One region of the Planococcus lenghuensis genome, then DNA from elsewhere that is predicted to be linked to it. Evidence: riboswitches for the same ligand, from Rfam matches in the RefSeq annotation. Region 1 holds a riboswitch; each other region holds the start of a gene.

Region 1 (4,295 bases):
CCCCCATTCCAGCGCTCGCATTCCACCGAGTGAACCGCCGAGGACAGCCGCTACGTGATGAATCCCCATCACTTGCAGTGCCTGTTGTTCCGCCCGTACCATATCACGAATGGTGATCGCCGGAAACGCAGCCCGGTATGGTTCCCCGGTCGCCGGATTCACTGAAAGCGGGCCGGTCGAGCCATGGCAGCCGCCGAGCGCATTAAATGCGATGACATGAAAACGGGCGGTATCCACTGCTTTTCCCGAACCGATCAGGCCTTCCCACCAGTCACCGGCTGCATACTGATCGCCGGTCAGCGCATGACAGGCCAGAATGACCGGCCCCTGCAGGTTTCCCGTCTCTTCGTAAGCAAGTGTGACTTCCGGCAATACAGCTCCGGATTCAAGGTGTAATGAACCGATCTCGACCGTTTTCATTGTCTACGTCCTCCTATACATTTGCTGGCACAGCAGCTTCGATTGCTTGTTCCAGATCACCGATCAGGTCATCCGCATTTTCCAGTCCCACCGACAGCCGGATCAGTTCATCTGTCACGCCGGAAGCTGTCCGTTCTTCCTGGGATAACTGCTGATGAGTCGTCGATGCCGGATGGATGATCAGTGACTTCGCATCGCCGACGTTCGCGACATGCGACCATAGCGATACATTATTGATCACTTTCCGGCCGGCCTCCAATCCGCCTTTCACACCGAAGTTCACAATGGAGCCGAACCCCTGTTTCAAGTACTTCTTCCCATCCTCGTGTGAAGGATGATCTTCAAATCCGATATAATTCACCCACTCAACCTCCGGATGCCCTTTCAGGTATTCCGCTACCCGCTGCGCGTTTTCATTGTGTTTCGGAATTCGCAGGTGAAGGGTTTCCAGTCCCTGCAGGAAGGCATGGGCGCTTTCCGGGCTGAGTGACGGGCCGAAATCGCGCAGCAGCTGAACGCGCAGCTTCGTGGCGAATGACGCACCTTCAGCGTCAATCGCATAACGGATGCCGTGATAGCTTTGATCCGGTTCCGTATAGGACGGGAATTTCGGGTTATTCCAATTGAACTTGCCGCCATCCACTACGATGCCGCCGATTGTTGTCCCGTGTCCGCCGATCCATTTTGTCGCCGAATGAATGACAACGTCCGCTCCGAATTCAATCGGGTTGCTGCCGTATGGAGAAGCGAATGTGTTATCGATCAGGAGCGGAATATCATTTGCATGGGCGATTTCCGCCACCCGTTCAACATCAAATACATTCAGGCTTGGATTGCCGATAATTTCACCGAAAATCGCTTTTGTTTTATCCGTAATGGCATCCGCAAAATTCTCGGGATTTTTCCCGTCGACAAAGCGGACCGTAATGCCATAGCGCGGCAGTGTATTGGCGAACAAGCTGAATGTGCCGCCATATAAATTTTCATCCGCAATAATTTCTTCCCCGGCTTCAGCCACGTTCAGAACCGAGAATGCAATCGCCGCCATACCGGAAGAAAGGGCCACTGCAGCTGTCCCGCCTTCGAGGAGAGCCACCCGCTGTTCAAATACATCGACTGTCGGATTCATGATTCGTGTATAGATATTGCCGGTTTCCTTCAGGCCGAATAAGTTCTCCGCATGTTCGGCACTTTTGAATACGTAAGAAGTCGTTTTATGAATCGGAACCCCCCGTGCGCCTGTTACCGGATCCGGTTCCTGTCCTCCGTGAAGCAATTGAGTTTCTGGTTTGAAGTTCGTCATTCGTCTTCCTCCTTAGTTTTTGTCCGATGGAAAGCAGATGAGGAGGAATTAAAAACGGCCCTCTTCGGTTAAGAAGAGGGCCGCCATTCTCAGACAAACCTCCTCTCATCTGTCAGATCAGTTGCAATCTGTAGGACGTAGCACCATTCCAAGCAGCAGCTTGGTGGTTGCCGGGCATCATCGGGCCTATTCCCTCCGCCTCTCTCGATAAGAGTATTCAGATTCAGTTTTCCATCTTAGTGACCAAGTATAGAGAACCACGGCCGCCATTGTCAAGAATTTTCAGCATCTTTTTGAAACCTTTTTATTATCAGGAGCGTTACATGTAAAGAAAGATGCGGAAATCGGAGGGGTTTGCATGACAGGCTGGCTAGCAGCAGCACTTATTATCGGTTATTTGATCGGTTGCCTGCATGGTTCTGTTGCGGCGCGATTTATTTCTGGGGTGAATATCAAAACGGAAGGCGTAAAAAATTCCGGCGCTTCCAATGCGGCTATTGTGCTCGGCTGGAAGTATGGCGCACTGGTGGCGGCCATTGACATCGGAAAAGGGGCTGCTGCTGTGCTGCTCATGCGCGGGCTCTTTTCAGGTTCGGGATTATCCCCTGAAATGCTCTGGATATTCCTGTTCTTTACAGGTAGTGCTGTCGTCATTGGCCATAATTTCCCATTCTATATGGGATTCAGCGGCGGGAAAGGAACTGCCGCCCTCATCGGTGTCTTGCTGGCACTTGACTGGCGGCTCGGGCTCACCGGTCTGCTGCTGCTTATCATCGTTTCATTGATCACAGATTACCTCGTCATTGGAGTGCTTTGCCTGTATGCGGTTCTGCTGCTGGCTGCGTTCCTGCCGGCTCAGGGAGAATGGCCTGTCATTACAGCCGCAGCGCTGTTCGGGATGGCGCTGTGGAAGCACCTGGAGAACATTAAACGGATAAAAGAAGGAACCGAAAACAAAGTGTCGGCCGTCTTCCGGAAGAAGCCGGCAAAAGCAGCTTGAAAATTTTTTTCGATAAAATGGTTGACTTTTTTATACCCAAGCCATAAAGTAGGAATCACGAATTGAATAGCACACATTACTTTCTTATCCAGAGAAACTGAGGGACAGGCCCTATGACGTTTCGGCAGCGGGTTCGCATTTATGCGGACACTGTGCTAATTCCTGCAAATGCGCATCGGCGTATTTGGAAGATGAGAAGGAGTGATTTCATTTATTATGAAGCTCTCTTTTTTCTTGCTGGTAAAGAAAAAAGAGGGCTTCTTTTTGTTTTATTCAGCAAAACCACTATTGAGGAGGCATGGATATGATCCAATTTGAAGGGGTCGCAAAAACGTATCGTTCAGGAAAGCGGGAAGTACCCGCACTGAACGGCATCGATCTGACAGTCGAAACCGGCGAAATCTATGGTGTGATCGGTTTCAGCGGCGCCGGCAAAAGTTCTCTGATCCGGACCGTCAATCTTCTCGAACGGCCGACGAAAGGAACAGTCAAGATTCACGGCAAAGACATCTCCGCATTGTCCGCGAAAGAAATCCGGACAACGCGAAAAGATATCGGCATGATCTTTCAGCATTTTAATCTTTTGACTTCAAAGACCGTATATACCAACATCGCCATGCCGCTGATCTTAACCAAAACGCCAAAAAATGAAATTCAGCAGCGGGTTACGGAATTGCTGGACTTTGTCGGGCTCGGTGATCAGGCGGATAAGTATCCGGAACAGCTGTCCGGCGGTCAGAAACAGCGCATCGGCATCGCCCGGGCGCTCGCCACGAATCCGTCCATCCTGCTGTGCGATGAAGCAACGTCTGCTCTGGATCCGCAAACGACCCAGTCAATCCTGGACCTGCTGCGGAAAGTGAACCGCAAGTATAAGATCACTATTCTCCTGATCACGCATGAAATGGCGGTCATCCGGGAGGTGTGCGATAAAGTGGCTGTGCTTGAAGCCGGCCGGATCATCGAACAAGGAACGGTATTCGATGTATTCTCGAATCCGCAGCATGCGACGACGCGGCGGTTTGTCCGCTCGGTTATGAATGATGAACTGCCGGAGGCGCTGCTTAAACAGATCCGGAACACGAACAGGAGCCAGCCGATTTACCGCATTCAGTTCACAGGCGATTCCGTAGCCCATCCGCTCATCTCACGGATTTCCCGGCGCTATGATCTTGAACTGAACGTTCTGTTCGGCAATATCACCGAGCTGCAGGGCATTCCGTACGGCAATCTGATTGTAGAGTTCAACGGCAACCCAGCGGAGATCCAGCGGGCATTGATCGAAATCCGGAATAATTACGTCTTAGCAGAGGAGATGAGCAGTTATGCTAGTTGATCAGGAACAAATACTGGAAGCGTTATGGGAAACCATTTACATGACCGGCGTTGCGTTCGGCTGTTCATTGCTCATCGGCTTCCCCCTCGGTATCCTGCTCGTTGTCACAAGGCGCGGCCATCTGCTTGAGAATGAACCGGTATTCAAAGTGCTGAACGCCATCGTCAATATTTTCCGGTCGATTCCTTTTATCATTTTGCTTGTCGCGATCATCCCGCTCACCCGGCTGATTGTCG
Region 2 (4,295 bases), 1.7 Mb from region 1:
GCCAAGATTACAAGAACCGGCACATCGCCTGTTGCTTCTTTATAAGCTACGTGGTTATCGCCAGCCTGTTCAAACTTCGCACCATGATTAGCGATTTTTTCAGCCGGATCTGCTTTGGATACATCCACACCAAATTCTTTCGCTTTTTGTGCAAGTTCCGGAGAAGCTCCTACATAATGAGCGAGTTCTAAATTGGGTTTTGCTTCCTGCTGCCCCGCTGCGGAATCAGTTGTCCCAGCTGTTCCTGCGAATACGGCAGTTCCGGCTAATGCTGTTACTAACGCTGTTGTCGATAAAACTTTGATCAAATTGTCCATTCCTCTCTGAGTTGCTGCTGTTGTTTTTTACTGTCTGTTTTCAAGTATATAAAGATTCTGAGTTTTTTAAATAGGTTAAAAGCACTTATTTCTGACAAATTAAATTAGTCTATTGTATTATTTTTCAGAATATAGAAAATAAAAGAGGAGAAAAATTTACATGGAATAATATTACATTATATTAAGAAACCAAGCTGTTATGCAGGTTTGCTATGTGAAATCTTTCTTATTTTCATTGATAAATTGGAAAATCCAAGCAAGAACACAATAACTTTCTTTTTACGATTTGTTTAAAAAAATCGTTTTTCCTATCTTAATAAATCTTTTCCACGTCGCTATTCTTCTTTGTCAGCAAAAGTTGCTCCCGCAAAATGCAAAAAAGCCCGGCAGGTAACAAGAAATCGTCACCTGCTGGGCTTATTCATTCAGTCAAATTCTTTCTTTTCCCATTCATCTTCCGGGATATCCAAATCTTCCCCTGAAAACCGTTCTTCTTTAAATGGATCTCCATTAATATGGAATCCGTTCTGTTCCCAAAAGCCAGGCTGATTTTCTCCAATAAATTCGATTCCGCGAATCCACTTTACACTTTTCCAGAAATAGAGGTGAGGTACGACGAACCGCAGTGGGAAGCCATGCTTTGCCGTCAATGGTTCTCCGTCGAGTGAATGTGCCAGCAGCACATCCTCACAGTCCAAATCACTCAGCGCCACATTTGCTGTATAATCGTAATCGCCATGAAGCATGAGGTATTCACTGGTCGGCGTGACGCCGATTTCCTTCAGCAAATCCTGAAACTTCACGCCCGTAAACGTATTATCAAAACGGGACCAGCGCGTTACACAGTGAATATCCCGAGTCACTGTCGTCTGTGGCATTCCGAGAATATCTTCATACGACAATATGATTTCCTCACCGCCATGTCCCCATACTTTCAGCGTCCACGTGTTCAAATCATATTCCGGAACGTCACCTTCATGGAGGACCGGGAACCGCTCTGTTAATACCTGGCCCGGCGGCAACCGATCGCCGAGTGCCGGATCGGTCACCGGAACCCGGGTGCGTTTAATGCGTTCAGCTTTATTCAATTTCATTTTTTCTCCCCCTTTTTCAACAAAATGAAAACTCTTCCCTGTCAAAAAGGAAGAGTTTCATCTGATGTCAGCTCTTCCTTATCACTCAGAACTTTCATGTTCCGCAGGATTTGGCACCATGCTATTTAAAAAATAGCGGTTGCCGGGCGTCATTGGGCCAGTCCCTCTGCCTCTCTTAATAAGGATGTGATACAGTATGTAGTTTCATGATTCGTTTTATTTTATCCGGAAACAGCTTAAGAAGCAACTTTTTCAGATACATAACATAATTTTCTAAATTCATTTGCATTTCCTTCTAACCAGTAATAAAATACTTACATATGAAAGAAATAATGAATGGAAGTCAGTTACTGCAGACGCTGGAGGCTTTATCAAATCCGTACCGGCTGAAGATCATCGCCATTCTTCACGCCGAACGGCAGTATGTCAGCCAGCTTTCCCGTGAGCTTGGCATCAGCCGTCCACTCCTTTACTTGCATCTGCAGAAATTGGAGGAAGCTGGACTGATCAATGGGTACCATGAAGTCTCCGATACAGGGAAATCGATGAAGTACTATGAACTTGAACCGTTCGATCTCCAGTTGACTGGAGAAGTGATTGAAAAACACAGGGACAGCCTCCCTGCTAAGCGAAAGGAGTAAATTGCATAAGGGAATAGCAAATCATTAAGACGTCATGCCCAAAGTTGCGGATCAAAGGAGTTGAATGGATGACGGAAAGTAATGTTATGAACACCGGAGATCTCATTTTCACATTACTGACAATTGGTTTTATGCTGATTCCGCTGATTCTCGCGGTGGCGGCGGCTGTTTATATTATCCGGCTGGTAAAGCGGACAGAACGCAGATCAGAGGAACGGCTTCAGCTCGATAAGGAAAAAAGTGCAACTCAGACGCAACAATTGGAGATGCTCCAGAGTCTGAACAGACGATTGACAACGATTGAAAAGTTTTTGAAAGATGTCCAGTAAACAGTATCCGGAAAGGGTGTTTCGATGGAAGGTTTAGTTCCGTTAGTCCCGCTCATCACGATGTTCCTGTTCACGCTTCTGCCGCTCGCTTTGCTGGTGGCGGTCATTGTATACGTCGTCCGGCTCGTGCGCCGGACAGAACGGCGGGCCGAAGAACGGCTCCAGCTTGATAAAGAGAATGCTGACATTCAGCTGCAGCAGACTCAAATGATCAGTGAATTGAATGAGCGCTTAACAGGGATTGAAAAAGTTCTGCGGGAAGTGGAATAACTGAATAATAACACACAAAAACGAGGACTCCTGTTCCTCGTTTTTGTGTGTTATAACTTCTCACCATAACGGCTGCTCTTCACTTGTCAATTCCATCGAAAAAGGCAGAAATGCAACAATCAATACGACAACTGCTGCTGCAATATAGAAATGGTCTAATAGGTTAACTTCTATTACCGACTCTGTCAGCAGCAGCACAGCCACCGGAATAATCGATAAAAATCCCATCCGGCGTCTTGAGGATGGTGTAACATACTGCTTCACGCCGCAATACCGGCATGCCTTTCCACTGATCAGAAACCAGGATTTTATAAAAGCATCGCGCCACGGCCATTTCCTGCCGCAGTTCTCACACCTCGGCATGATTTTCAACCCCTCTGATTTTGCTGTCCCGCCCGCTTTCCGGCAATCAGCTCAGTCAGCCTGAACTGTTTATCTTTATCTCTACTATATCATGGAACAAAGAAAGAGTCCGTATCACCCGATATGCGGAGGAATTGATTTGTTTCCTTTCAAAAACTCACCAGAGACAGGCGCTTCCCTTCTTTTCATTCCCCATTTCGGACATTCAGCAGGATCTTCCCTGTGCTCAATCTGTTTTCCATCAGCCGGTGTGCATCAGCCGCCTCGCGAAGGGTGAATTCATGACCGATGTTCATCTTCAGCCGGCCATCCGCCAGTAATGGGAATATCTGCGTTGCTGTCTCCTTCAATAAATACGGCCGCTTTTTTCTTGTTGTTCCAAGGCTGAACCCGAGCACTGATCGACAGCTTGCATGCAGATCATTAGTTTTAATCGTCCCTGCTCTACCCCCTGAGTTGCCAAACTGCACGAGCCGGCCATATGGAGCCAAGCATTCCAAGCTAGTTTCTGTGATTTCACCGGCAACTGAATCGAGAATAACATCGACGCCTTGTCCATTCGTAAGTTCATTTACTGCTGCCGCAAAATCCTCCTTACGGTAATTAATGATGTGATCCGCTCCATTTGCACGGACGATCTCCACCTTATCGTAACTTCCGACTGTCCCAATTACTTGACCGGCGCCAAGCAACTTCGCCAACTGGATAGCGGTCGTCCCTACACCTCCTGCAGCTGCATGAATCAACACCGATTCGCCCTGCTGCAAATCAGCGATATTGGTCAATAAGCGGTGAGATAAGAAAGAAACCGTCGGGCAAGCTGCTGCCGTATTGATATCCAAGCCATCAGGAATCGGAAAAACCAGTTGTTCTGATGCCAGTACGAATTCTGCATAAGATCCATGTTTCGGAAAAGCGATGACCCGCTGGCCAGCGCGCAACGCTTGTACATCCGCTCCGACTTTTTCAATAACTCCTGCGGCATCAAGTCCTGGAATAAAAGGAATTTGTGCCCCTTTCTTCCCATAGCGGGATTTAATATCCGCAAAGTTCACGCTGGTTTTCTCCACCCGGATCAGCACATCATGCGCTTTCACATCAGGCATATCCACTTCTGTATAATGCATAGAATCCGCGCTTCCGAATTCGGTCACCATGACTGCTTTCATGATAACATCTTCCCTTCTGTTCATTGACTGACTGCGTTTTTGCTGTCGGTCAAGACAAATACAAGTATCAAAGCTGCTTTTGTAAACAGATCAAATGCTTTTCCTTGTAAGC
Region 3 (4,295 bases), 1.8 Mb from region 1:
ACCTTCGCCGGCCTCATATAATTGCACGAGAAGTGCCGCTTCATAATCAGCATCAAAGACCAGATTCTTCGGATTTTCCACGATATCACTTACTTCAGCTTCCGTTTTTTCAACGTCTTCCGCCAATGTAATCAAGCCTTGCGCTTCCAGCATTGCTAAAATGCGGCCATGATCGGCAACTGAATTGCTCATCAGGATTGTCGCCCCATCAGGCAACTCATCAAGTGAATCATATTCCTGTGAGTAGACGCCGATCGGCTCGATATGGATGCCGCCAGCGTTGGCGAATTCATATCCGAAGTCTTCTATCTGTGATTCCAGATATGGAACATGCTGAAAATAGTTTGCATCTATTTCACCGGAATCGAGATCCTGGTTTGGCAAAATGTAATCCTGATACGTTTCAATTTCCAAGTCAATGCCCTGTTCTTCCAGAAGCGGTGCCGCTTCTTCAAGGATGAGCGCATGTGGGACGTTTGACGCGCCTACTGTCAGCACTTCCGTCTCTTCATCTGCTCCGGTTGCTCCGCAGCCGGCCAATGCCAGTCCGCTCAATACAGTTCCTGCTACAAATTTCTTCATAAGTTAGTAACTCTCCTTTTGTTTTTTCTTTTATAGTCTATAATAACGGATCAAATCCGAAACTAGCGTTTGTCTAAGCGGGACGCAGTAAAATCCCCGATATACTGGATGATAAATACAATAATCAGAATCAGCACGGTAGCTGTCAACGTAACATCTTCCCGGCTTCGTTGGAATCCATCGAGAAAGGCCAAAGTTCCAAGGCCGCCGGCACCGATGACGCCAGCCATTGCTGTATACCCGACCAACGCAATGGCCGTTACAGTAATTCCGGATACGAGAGCCGGCATCGATTCCGGAAGCAGCACTTTCCGGATAATGGTCCCCGTTGTCGCACCCATCGACCGGGAGGCCTCGATCACTCCTCTGTCGATTTCCCGGAGAGCAATCAGTACCATTCGGGCATAGAATGGCGCAGCACCAATGATTAATGCAGGCAAAGCTGCATTAGGTCCGCGAATCGTTCCAATAAGAATCTGCGTAAACGGAATCAGCAGAATAATCAGGATAATGAATGGAATCGACCGGAAGATATTGACGAACGCGCCTGTCAACCAGTTCACAATATTATTAGCCCATACTTGGTGTGGGCTTGTCAGGAACAGCAGAATACCCAGCAGTAAACCGAACACAAATGTGAAAAATGTGGCCATGGCCGTCATGTAGAGTGTTTCAACCGTTGCTTCCCACATATCTGCCCAATCCACGTTTGGTAAAAATGTTTCAAACACCCGTCATCACCTCCGTCCGGACGTTCCGGTCTTCCAGAAACGCAATCGCTGCCCGGATCTCCTCTTCAGAACCCTTCAGCTGCAACATAAGCGTTCCGTAAGCTCCGCGTTGCGTACGGGAAATATTCCCCTGCACGATGTTGACTTCAATAGGAAACTTCCGGATCAGTTCTGTCAGAACCGGCTGTTCTGTCTGATCGCCGATGAATCCGAGCTTGACCAGTTCGCCGGCCGGATAAATTTCCCGAAGATGGCGGATGGTTTCACTTGCATCTTCCGCTTCCGTCACTTGCGCGACAAATCGCTTGGTGATCTGTTCACGCGGCATTTGAAAAATACTCAGCACATCTCCAAGTTCAACCACTTTACCGGCTTCCATGACCGCCACCCGGTGACAGATCTTCCGGATTACGTGCATTTCATGGGTGATCAGCACAATGGTCAGGCCCAACCGTTCATTAATGCTTACAAGCAGATCGAGGATGGAGTCGGTTGTCTGTGGATCCAGGGCAGAAGTCGCTTCATCACACAGCAATACCTCCGGATCATTTGCGAGCGCGCGGGCAATGCCCACACGCTGCTTCTGACCGCCAGAAAGCTGGGACGGATAGGCATTCTCCCGGCCGGTCAGGCCCACCAGTTCTATCAATTCCAATGCCCGGGCATTGCGCTCAGTCTTGGATACACCTGCGATTTCAAGGGGGAACTCAATATTCTCTTTAACAGTGCGTGACCACAGCAAGTTAAAGTGCTGAAAAATCATGCTGACTTTCTGGCGCGCTTTCCGCAATTCAACTCCCCGGATTGCTGAAATCTTTCTATTCTGGATATCCACCGAACCGGCAGTGGGTTTTTCAAGCCCATTGAGCAGCCGGATCAACGTGCTTTTTCCGGCGCCGCTATATCCGATGATGCCGAATATCTCTCCTTTTGAAATGGACAGACTGACATCATCCACAGCGGTGAGAACGCCTTTATCCGTCTGAAACCGCTTCGTCAGGTTCTTCAACTCAATCATTTGCAAGACACTCCTGTTTACCATAATAAAAGCCCTCCTGCTCGTTGTTATGAGCAGAAGGGCAACTTTAATTTAATATAAGTACCCGTTCTCTCATCTCCCAAAACTTTCGTTTTGTGTGAATTGGCACCATTTCATTTGCATGACGGTTGCCGGGCTTCATCGGGCACATCCCTCCACCTCTCTTGATAAGAAACGATATGAAATTGTAAATTGTCTCAGTCAGAACACCAATATATCAGGCAGGGAACTATCTGTCAAACGTTTTTAGTTTTTCATAAAGAAAAGGTACGGATTGAAACGCATAGACCTTTTCCTGCAATTTGCCGTCTTTAGTCAGCAGCAGACAAGGAACACTTTCCACTTGATACAACTCCGCTACTTCCTGGACGTAGTTCAGGTTTGCTTTACCGAGTGTCAGAGACGGCAGCATTTCCTTGACTATATGCAGCATCCGGGAAGCCACCTGACAAGTTCCGCACATTGGTGTATATAAATAAAACGCAGTATATCTGCTTTTATTTTTTGTTTTCATCCACTCCTGGTGGGTCCATTCTTCCATCTGCTTCACCTTCAGTTTAAAGCGTATTCACTCGGACATTAGCACCAATCAGCACGTCCAGAAGAATCCGGACCGGTGTTGCCGCCACTTCTTTGTAAGACCGGTCGATATAGGCATGACGCGCTTCCGGGAACACCTTTTTGAACAGTTTTCTAAGTGATTCCCCAGACTTGTCCGCATCCACGAGCACAATCAGATCCAATCCCTCATAAGGAGCAAGTAATTCCTCAAGCCGGACTGCGCTTACAGTGCCGTTCGTGCAGAGAATCGTCACCGGTTCAGCGATGAGCGGCTCGATTCTCGTCTTGTCCGAGCGTCCTTCGACAATGATCACTTTATCCATTTTCTCCACTTCCTACATGAACGACATTCAAATGGCTCATTACTCAGGCAGCATCTTATGTTATACAATACCTTGATATCGAAGTAAAGAAACTTGTTTGCCTCCAGTTCTTTCTGGGAACGGAAAAAAGCGCTGAAATCAGCGCTTTTTTATTATCCTGCAATCATTTCATTGTAAGCATCTGAATCCATCAGCTCTTCCAGTTCCGTTTCATCTGAAAGTTCCACCACAACCATCCACGCCTGCTCATATGGCGATTCGTTGACCTGTTCAGGACTGTCTTCCAGCCCGCTGTTCACTTCAACGACTTTGCCGCTTACAGGTGCATACAGCTCAGAAACTGTTTTTACCGATTCGACGCTGCCGAATGGTTCGTTTTTAGTCAATTCATCGCCCACTTGAGGAAGCTCAACAAATACGATATCTCCCAATTCTTCCTGTGCAAACTGTGTGATGCCAATCCGGGCAGTCCCGTTTTCAGCTTTCACCCATTCATGTTCTTTTGAATAACGAAGTTCTGTTGGTACGCTCATCCAAACACCTCCAGCTATGTACTCTTACAGCTTCAGTTTGCCATATCCCTACTGGAAATACAACTTTCATTTCCAAGCCTGGCTGAATGTCTCTTCCTTAAATCCTGCAGTCACCTGATCTCCGCTAACGACTAACGGCCGTTTTATCAGCTTGCCGTCCGATGCCAGCAACTCCAGCTGCTCTTCCTCACCCATGTCTTTCAACCGATCTTTCAGACCAAGCTCCCGGTACTTCATGCCGCTGGTGTTAAAAAACTTCTTCAAATCCAGACCGCTCTTTTGATAGAAGGCCCGGATCTCTTCTTTAGAAGGCGGCGAATCCACAATATGTATCTCTTCATAGGCCACTTCATGATTGTCCAGCCATTTTTTTGCTTTGCGGCATGTGCTGCATTTCGGATACGAATAAAATGTCACCATCTTGCTCACTCCTTTCTTTAATAGTGTAGCAGAAAGGAGAAAAACGCAGCACACTGGCTGCGTTTTCTTTGAAACTTAAACGATATATTTTTCTGCCTCGATCAAT
Region 4 (4,295 bases), 1.4 Mb from region 1:
CCATGCCGGAGGCAAATCCAACTGCCGCAGTTCCGCCTTCAAGGAGTGCTATCCGCTGCTCGAATACATCCACAGTCGGGTTCATGATTCGCGAATAGATATTTCCTGTATCTTTTAAGCCGAACAGGTCTTGTGCATGTTGAGTATCTTTGAATACATAAGAAGTCGTTTTATGAACGGCAACTCCCCGTGCACCGGTTACCGGATCAGGTTCTTGTCCTCCGTGGAGCAGAAGTGTTTCGGGTTTATAGTTTGTCATGATTTATTCCTCCTGGTTTATGTTTTTAGTGTACTAAAACTTAACGTGTTCCTGTGACTGGTATACGGGCATATCGCTTGCCTGGATGCCGATCCGGAAGGCGATCACCTTCACCGAACAGACTGTCGCGGAGAGAACTCCCTTCGTACTCTTTTCGTACGAGCCCGCGTTCCTGAAGAATCGGTACGACCAGTTCGATGAAATCTTCGAACGTACCCGGTGTAATGGCATAGGCGATGTTAAAACCATCCACGCCTGCTTCATTCACCCATTTTTCAAGCGTGTCGGCGATCTGTTCCGGAGAGCCGATCGTGTATGGGCCAAGTCCGCCGATGCCGACAAATTCTTTGATATCGTTCACGGTCGGCTTCTTGCCAGGGATGATTTTTGTGAAATTCTCAAGCGCTGATTGGATGGCATCATTTTCAATGTATTCCAGCGGCTGATCCGGCGCGTAACCGGACAAGTCAATGCCGGTCCAACCACCGAATAAAGCGAGCGCGCCTTCGTGACTGATGTGCTTTTTGTAGTCATTGAATTTTTCCTGCGCTTCTTCTTCTGTTCTCCCGACAATCGGCGTAAGCAGCGTAAGGACTTTCACATCATCCCGGTTGCGGCCTGCCCGTTCCGCTTCAGCCCGAATTTTCTCGACAGATTGCTTGGCGGCCTCGATATTCGGAGGGCCGATAAAGACGCATTCGGCATGCTTCCCGGCGAATGCCACGCCTTTTTTGGAAGCCCCCGCCTGATAGAGGACAGGTGTGCGCTGCGGCGATGGTTCCGTCAAGTGAGCGCCCGGTACTTTGTAATATTTCCCTTCGTGCTGAATATCGTGGACCTTGTCGGGATCCGTATAGATGCCATTTGCTTTATCAAGGACAACCGCGTCATCTTCCCAACTGCCTTCCCACAATTTATAGGCAACTTCCAAATACTCTTCTGCGATATCATAGCGCTCATCATGCTTGATTTGATCTTCTCTGCCGATATTGACGGCGGCACTTTTCAGATAGGAAGTGACGATATTCCATCCGACGCGACCTTTTGTCAGATGATCGAGTGTCGACATCCGGCGCGCGAATGTATACGGGTGTTCATGTGTAACGGAAGCCGTCACCCCGAAACCGAGGTGCTTTGTCACAGCCGACATCAGTGGCACGACCAGCAGCGGATCATTGACCGGCGACTGTGCCCCCTGCCGGACAGCGGCATCCCGCGAACCATTGTAAACATCATAGGTGCCGAGGACGTCTGCAATAAAAACGGCATCGAAATTGCCTTTCTCCAGAAGCTTCGCCAATTCAATCCAGTATTCGCTGTCTTTATACTTATGGGATTCATCGTCTGGATGCGTCCATAGCCCTGGCGATTGATGCCCTGCACAATTCATATCAAAAGCGTTTAAATAAATCCGTTTATTCGTCATGGTTTCTTCCTCCCTTGATCACCTTTTAAAACTCGCGGTTTCTTTCTGTTTTCCGATGATGTTCATAAAATAGGCCAACTGCTTTGTAAGCCGGTCCTGCACATCGCTATCCAAAATCGGCTGTACAGGATTTGATTTATCGATCTGGCTATCCACCAAATAAACGCCCTTCAAGTTTTGGCCTTTTAATGTAGCCAGCAACGGCTTCAGTGAATATTCCAAGGCCAGCAGGTGGTTCGGACTGCCGCCTGTCATCAGGGGAAGAACGGGTGTGTCCTGCAGCACATCCTGAGGGAGCAAATCCAGCAGAGCTTTCAGAACCCCTGAGTAAGCAGCCTTATAAACAGGAGATCCAATAACTACGCCATCGGCTTTATGAATGAGCGTACTGATTTCCTGAATAGCAGGACTATCATATTTAGCTGTGAACAAATCCGTTTGGGGAACATCGCGAACGGATAGATGTTTAACGGACAACCCTTGCTTCTGTAACAAGTTTCCTAAGTAGGTTAAGACTGTTTCAGAACGGGATGATTCAGATGGACTTCCCGATACAATAACGATATTTGCCATGGTGATCTCTTCCTCTCTATTTCTCGAATAAGCTTATCGCTTTGGCTTTCACGAATATCACTTAAAAAAATAAAAGACCTTCTTTTCTCAACTTGTGAGAAAAGAAGGTCGTTAGAGTACGAATCCCGCTCTTATCTCTCAAGAATAACATTCTTGCTGGAAGTAGCACCTTTCTGACAATGTCAGAGGTTGCTGAAGCGTCAACGGGCCAGTCCCTCGGCTTCTCTCGATAAGATTATTAAATTTGAACTAATCATAATATTGCTGAATCATTCTGTCAATGGGTTTGATCCGATAAGTTTATTTAGCTTATAGGTTTACTAAGTTTTCGGCTCATCCAAATTCAGACTGGCTTTCAGACAATGCCCGTGATTCATTCTATCACTAATAAACATGCACCTCTGTTTGCTCAAGTTTTGATTCGAATAGTTGGTCTGCCACAATCGGATAGGCCAACACTTCTCTATCCGAAGCTTTCAGTTTCTCCAACTCCACTTCCTTTGCTTTGACCACATGGATATTTCCAGTATACTCGCTATAATAGTCCAGCTCTTTTAGGAATGATTTCTCCCGGAGATTGCTCACTAACCAGTAGGAAGCATTCCCGTCTTGCTGACGTGTCTCAAGGTGCTCCTTTTCTTGCTGTTTACCGAATTTCAACAGAGGCCGGTGCCATACGTGAACCAAATCCTCGACCATGGCACTTGCTGTAGGAAGCATACCTGCACCCGGCCCCTGCAAAGTAAGACTTCCTACAAGATCCGTTGTTACATTGACTGCATTGTCGACGCCCTCCACATGGTAAAAAGGATGGGAGGGGGAAACAAGGACCGGCTGAACTGAAGCTTGCACTTGTCCTTTTTCTCGTTTCAGTTCTGTAACATGCTTAAACCGGAGACCAAGGCGTTCAGCGACTTCGATCTGTTCTATCGTCACGCCTGATATCCCAGCGACTTGGAAAGAGGAGGTTTCAGGCTGTTCCCCAAAAGCTACCTGGCTTAGAATCTTGGTTTTATAATAAGCATCAAACCCATGAATATCATTTCCGGAATCCGCTTCTGCAAACCCCTTTTCTTGCGCGAGAGCTAAAGCATCTTCGAATGACAGTTGCTTATCACGCATTTCTGTCAAAATGAAGTTTGAAGTTCCATTCAATATTCCTTGAATTGTCTCGAGGTTATTCACCCGCAGTAATTGCTGCAGGATCTGGATAATCGGCACACCCCCAGCGACCGTCGCCTCAAACCCCACACGCGCTCCTTGCCTGTCGGCACTATCAAGCAACTCCTGACCGTGCTCGGCAAACATTTCTTTATTCGCTGTGATAATGTGACAACCCGCTACTAATGCTTCCTTCAAATAACTGAAGCTGGGTTCTTTACCGACAATTGCTTCAAATACAATATCCAGCTGTGGGAGCTTTAGAATTTCTTCAAAGTTGGTTGTAACCAGAATTCCTTTATCGACCTTCCGCTCTTTCTGCTCGTTTTGGACTAGAACAGCTGAAACTTCAACTTCGGCACCCAGCACTTCTTTCAATTCTTGCTGATGGGTTTTGATGGTTCGATAAACGCCTTCTCCCACCGTACCAAAACCTAAAATAGCCGTTCTTATAACCGACATTTCTACACGTCCTTCATTTCTCAGAGTCGCTTTTTCTGCTGTTTACTTCCCTTGTTCCCGTACTTTCAATTCTCTTCTCAATATCTTCCCGCTGATTTTTGTTTTTGGCAGCTCTTCCAGGACTTCAATTTCCCGGGGGGCGGCATGGGCTGATAATTTATAGCGGACAAATTTCCTGATCTCTTCTATCAATGCCGGTTCATCGGTATAGCCCTTGTTTAAAACAATGAACGCTTTGACAATTTCTCCTCTTATCGGATCCGGTTTCCCGATGACGCCAGCTTCCGCAACCGCTTCATGTTCAATCAGTTTACTCTCCACTTCGAATGGGCCGATTCGTTCTCCTGATGAGTTGATCATATCGTCGCTGCGTCCTTGGAAGAACACATAGCCCTCTTCATCCTGATACGCCAA

The links. A riboswitch is a leader RNA that binds a small molecule or an ion and turns the genes downstream of it on or off. The one in region 1 is predicted to bind S-adenosylmethionine.
Region 2: linked by a shared signal. The riboswitch ahead of B0X71_RS05590 (sulfite oxidase-like oxidoreductase) and the one ahead of B0X71_RS15615 (O-acetylhomoserine aminocarboxypropyltransferase/cysteine synthase family protein) in region 1 are both predicted to bind S-adenosylmethionine.
Region 3: linked by a shared signal. The riboswitch ahead of B0X71_RS05935 (methionine ABC transporter ATP-binding protein) and the one ahead of B0X71_RS15615 (O-acetylhomoserine aminocarboxypropyltransferase/cysteine synthase family protein) in region 1 are both predicted to bind S-adenosylmethionine.
Region 4: linked by a shared signal. The riboswitch ahead of ssuE (NADPH-dependent FMN reductase) and the one ahead of B0X71_RS15615 (O-acetylhomoserine aminocarboxypropyltransferase/cysteine synthase family protein) in region 1 are both predicted to bind S-adenosylmethionine.

Annotation. Positions count from the first base shown of each region.
Region 1 covers NZ_CP019640.1:3,083,553-3,087,847, forward strand. The annotation lists gene metX (homoserine O-acetyltransferase MetX) at 1-420, opposite strand, end outside; gene B0X71_RS15615 (O-acetylhomoserine aminocarboxypropyltransferase/cysteine synthase family protein) at 434-1,723, opposite strand; SAM riboswitch class I at 1,826-1,937, opposite strand; gene B0X71_RS15620 (glycerol-3-phosphate acyltransferase) at 2,082-2,723, shown strand; SAM riboswitch class I at 2,805-2,921, shown strand; gene B0X71_RS15625 (methionine ABC transporter ATP-binding protein) at 3,028-4,059, shown strand; gene B0X71_RS15630 (methionine ABC transporter permease) at 4,049-4,295, shown strand, end outside.
Region 2 covers NZ_CP019640.1:1,088,199-1,092,493, reverse strand. The annotation lists gene B0X71_RS05595 (M6 family metalloprotease domain-containing protein) at 1-308, opposite strand, end outside; gene B0X71_RS05590 (sulfite oxidase-like oxidoreductase) at 743-1,405, opposite strand; SAM riboswitch class I at 1,487-1,596, opposite strand; gene B0X71_RS05585 (ArsR/SmtB family transcription factor) at 1,744-2,052, shown strand; gene B0X71_RS05580 (hypothetical protein) at 2,121-2,381, shown strand; gene B0X71_RS05575 (hypothetical protein) at 2,406-2,651, shown strand; gene B0X71_RS05570 (TIGR04104 family putative zinc finger protein) at 2,712-3,014, opposite strand; gene B0X71_RS05565 (quinone oxidoreductase family protein) at 3,200-4,183, opposite strand.
Region 3 covers NZ_CP019640.1:1,154,840-1,159,134, reverse strand. The annotation lists gene B0X71_RS05945 (MetQ/NlpA family ABC transporter substrate-binding protein) at 1-582, opposite strand, end outside; gene B0X71_RS05940 (methionine ABC transporter permease) at 645-1,313, opposite strand; gene B0X71_RS05935 (methionine ABC transporter ATP-binding protein) at 1,306-2,331, opposite strand; SAM riboswitch class I at 2,422-2,526, opposite strand; gene B0X71_RS05930 (thioredoxin family protein) at 2,582-2,893, opposite strand; gene B0X71_RS05925 (ribonuclease M5) at 2,910-3,236, opposite strand; gene gcvH (glycine cleavage system protein GcvH) at 3,389-3,769, opposite strand; gene B0X71_RS05915 (arsenate reductase family protein) at 3,836-4,189, opposite strand; gene B0X71_RS05910 (acyl-CoA dehydrogenase FadE) at 4,265-4,295, opposite strand, start outside.
Region 4 covers NZ_CP019640.1:1,724,396-1,728,690, reverse strand. The annotation lists gene B0X71_RS08830 (O-acetylhomoserine aminocarboxypropyltransferase/cysteine synthase family protein) at 1-259, opposite strand, end outside; gene B0X71_RS08825 (LLM class flavin-dependent oxidoreductase) at 300-1,685, opposite strand; gene ssuE (NADPH-dependent FMN reductase) at 1,704-2,258, opposite strand; SAM riboswitch class I at 2,387-2,494, opposite strand; gene B0X71_RS08815 (homoserine dehydrogenase) at 2,643-3,881, opposite strand; gene acsA (acetate--CoA ligase) at 3,924-4,295, opposite strand, start outside.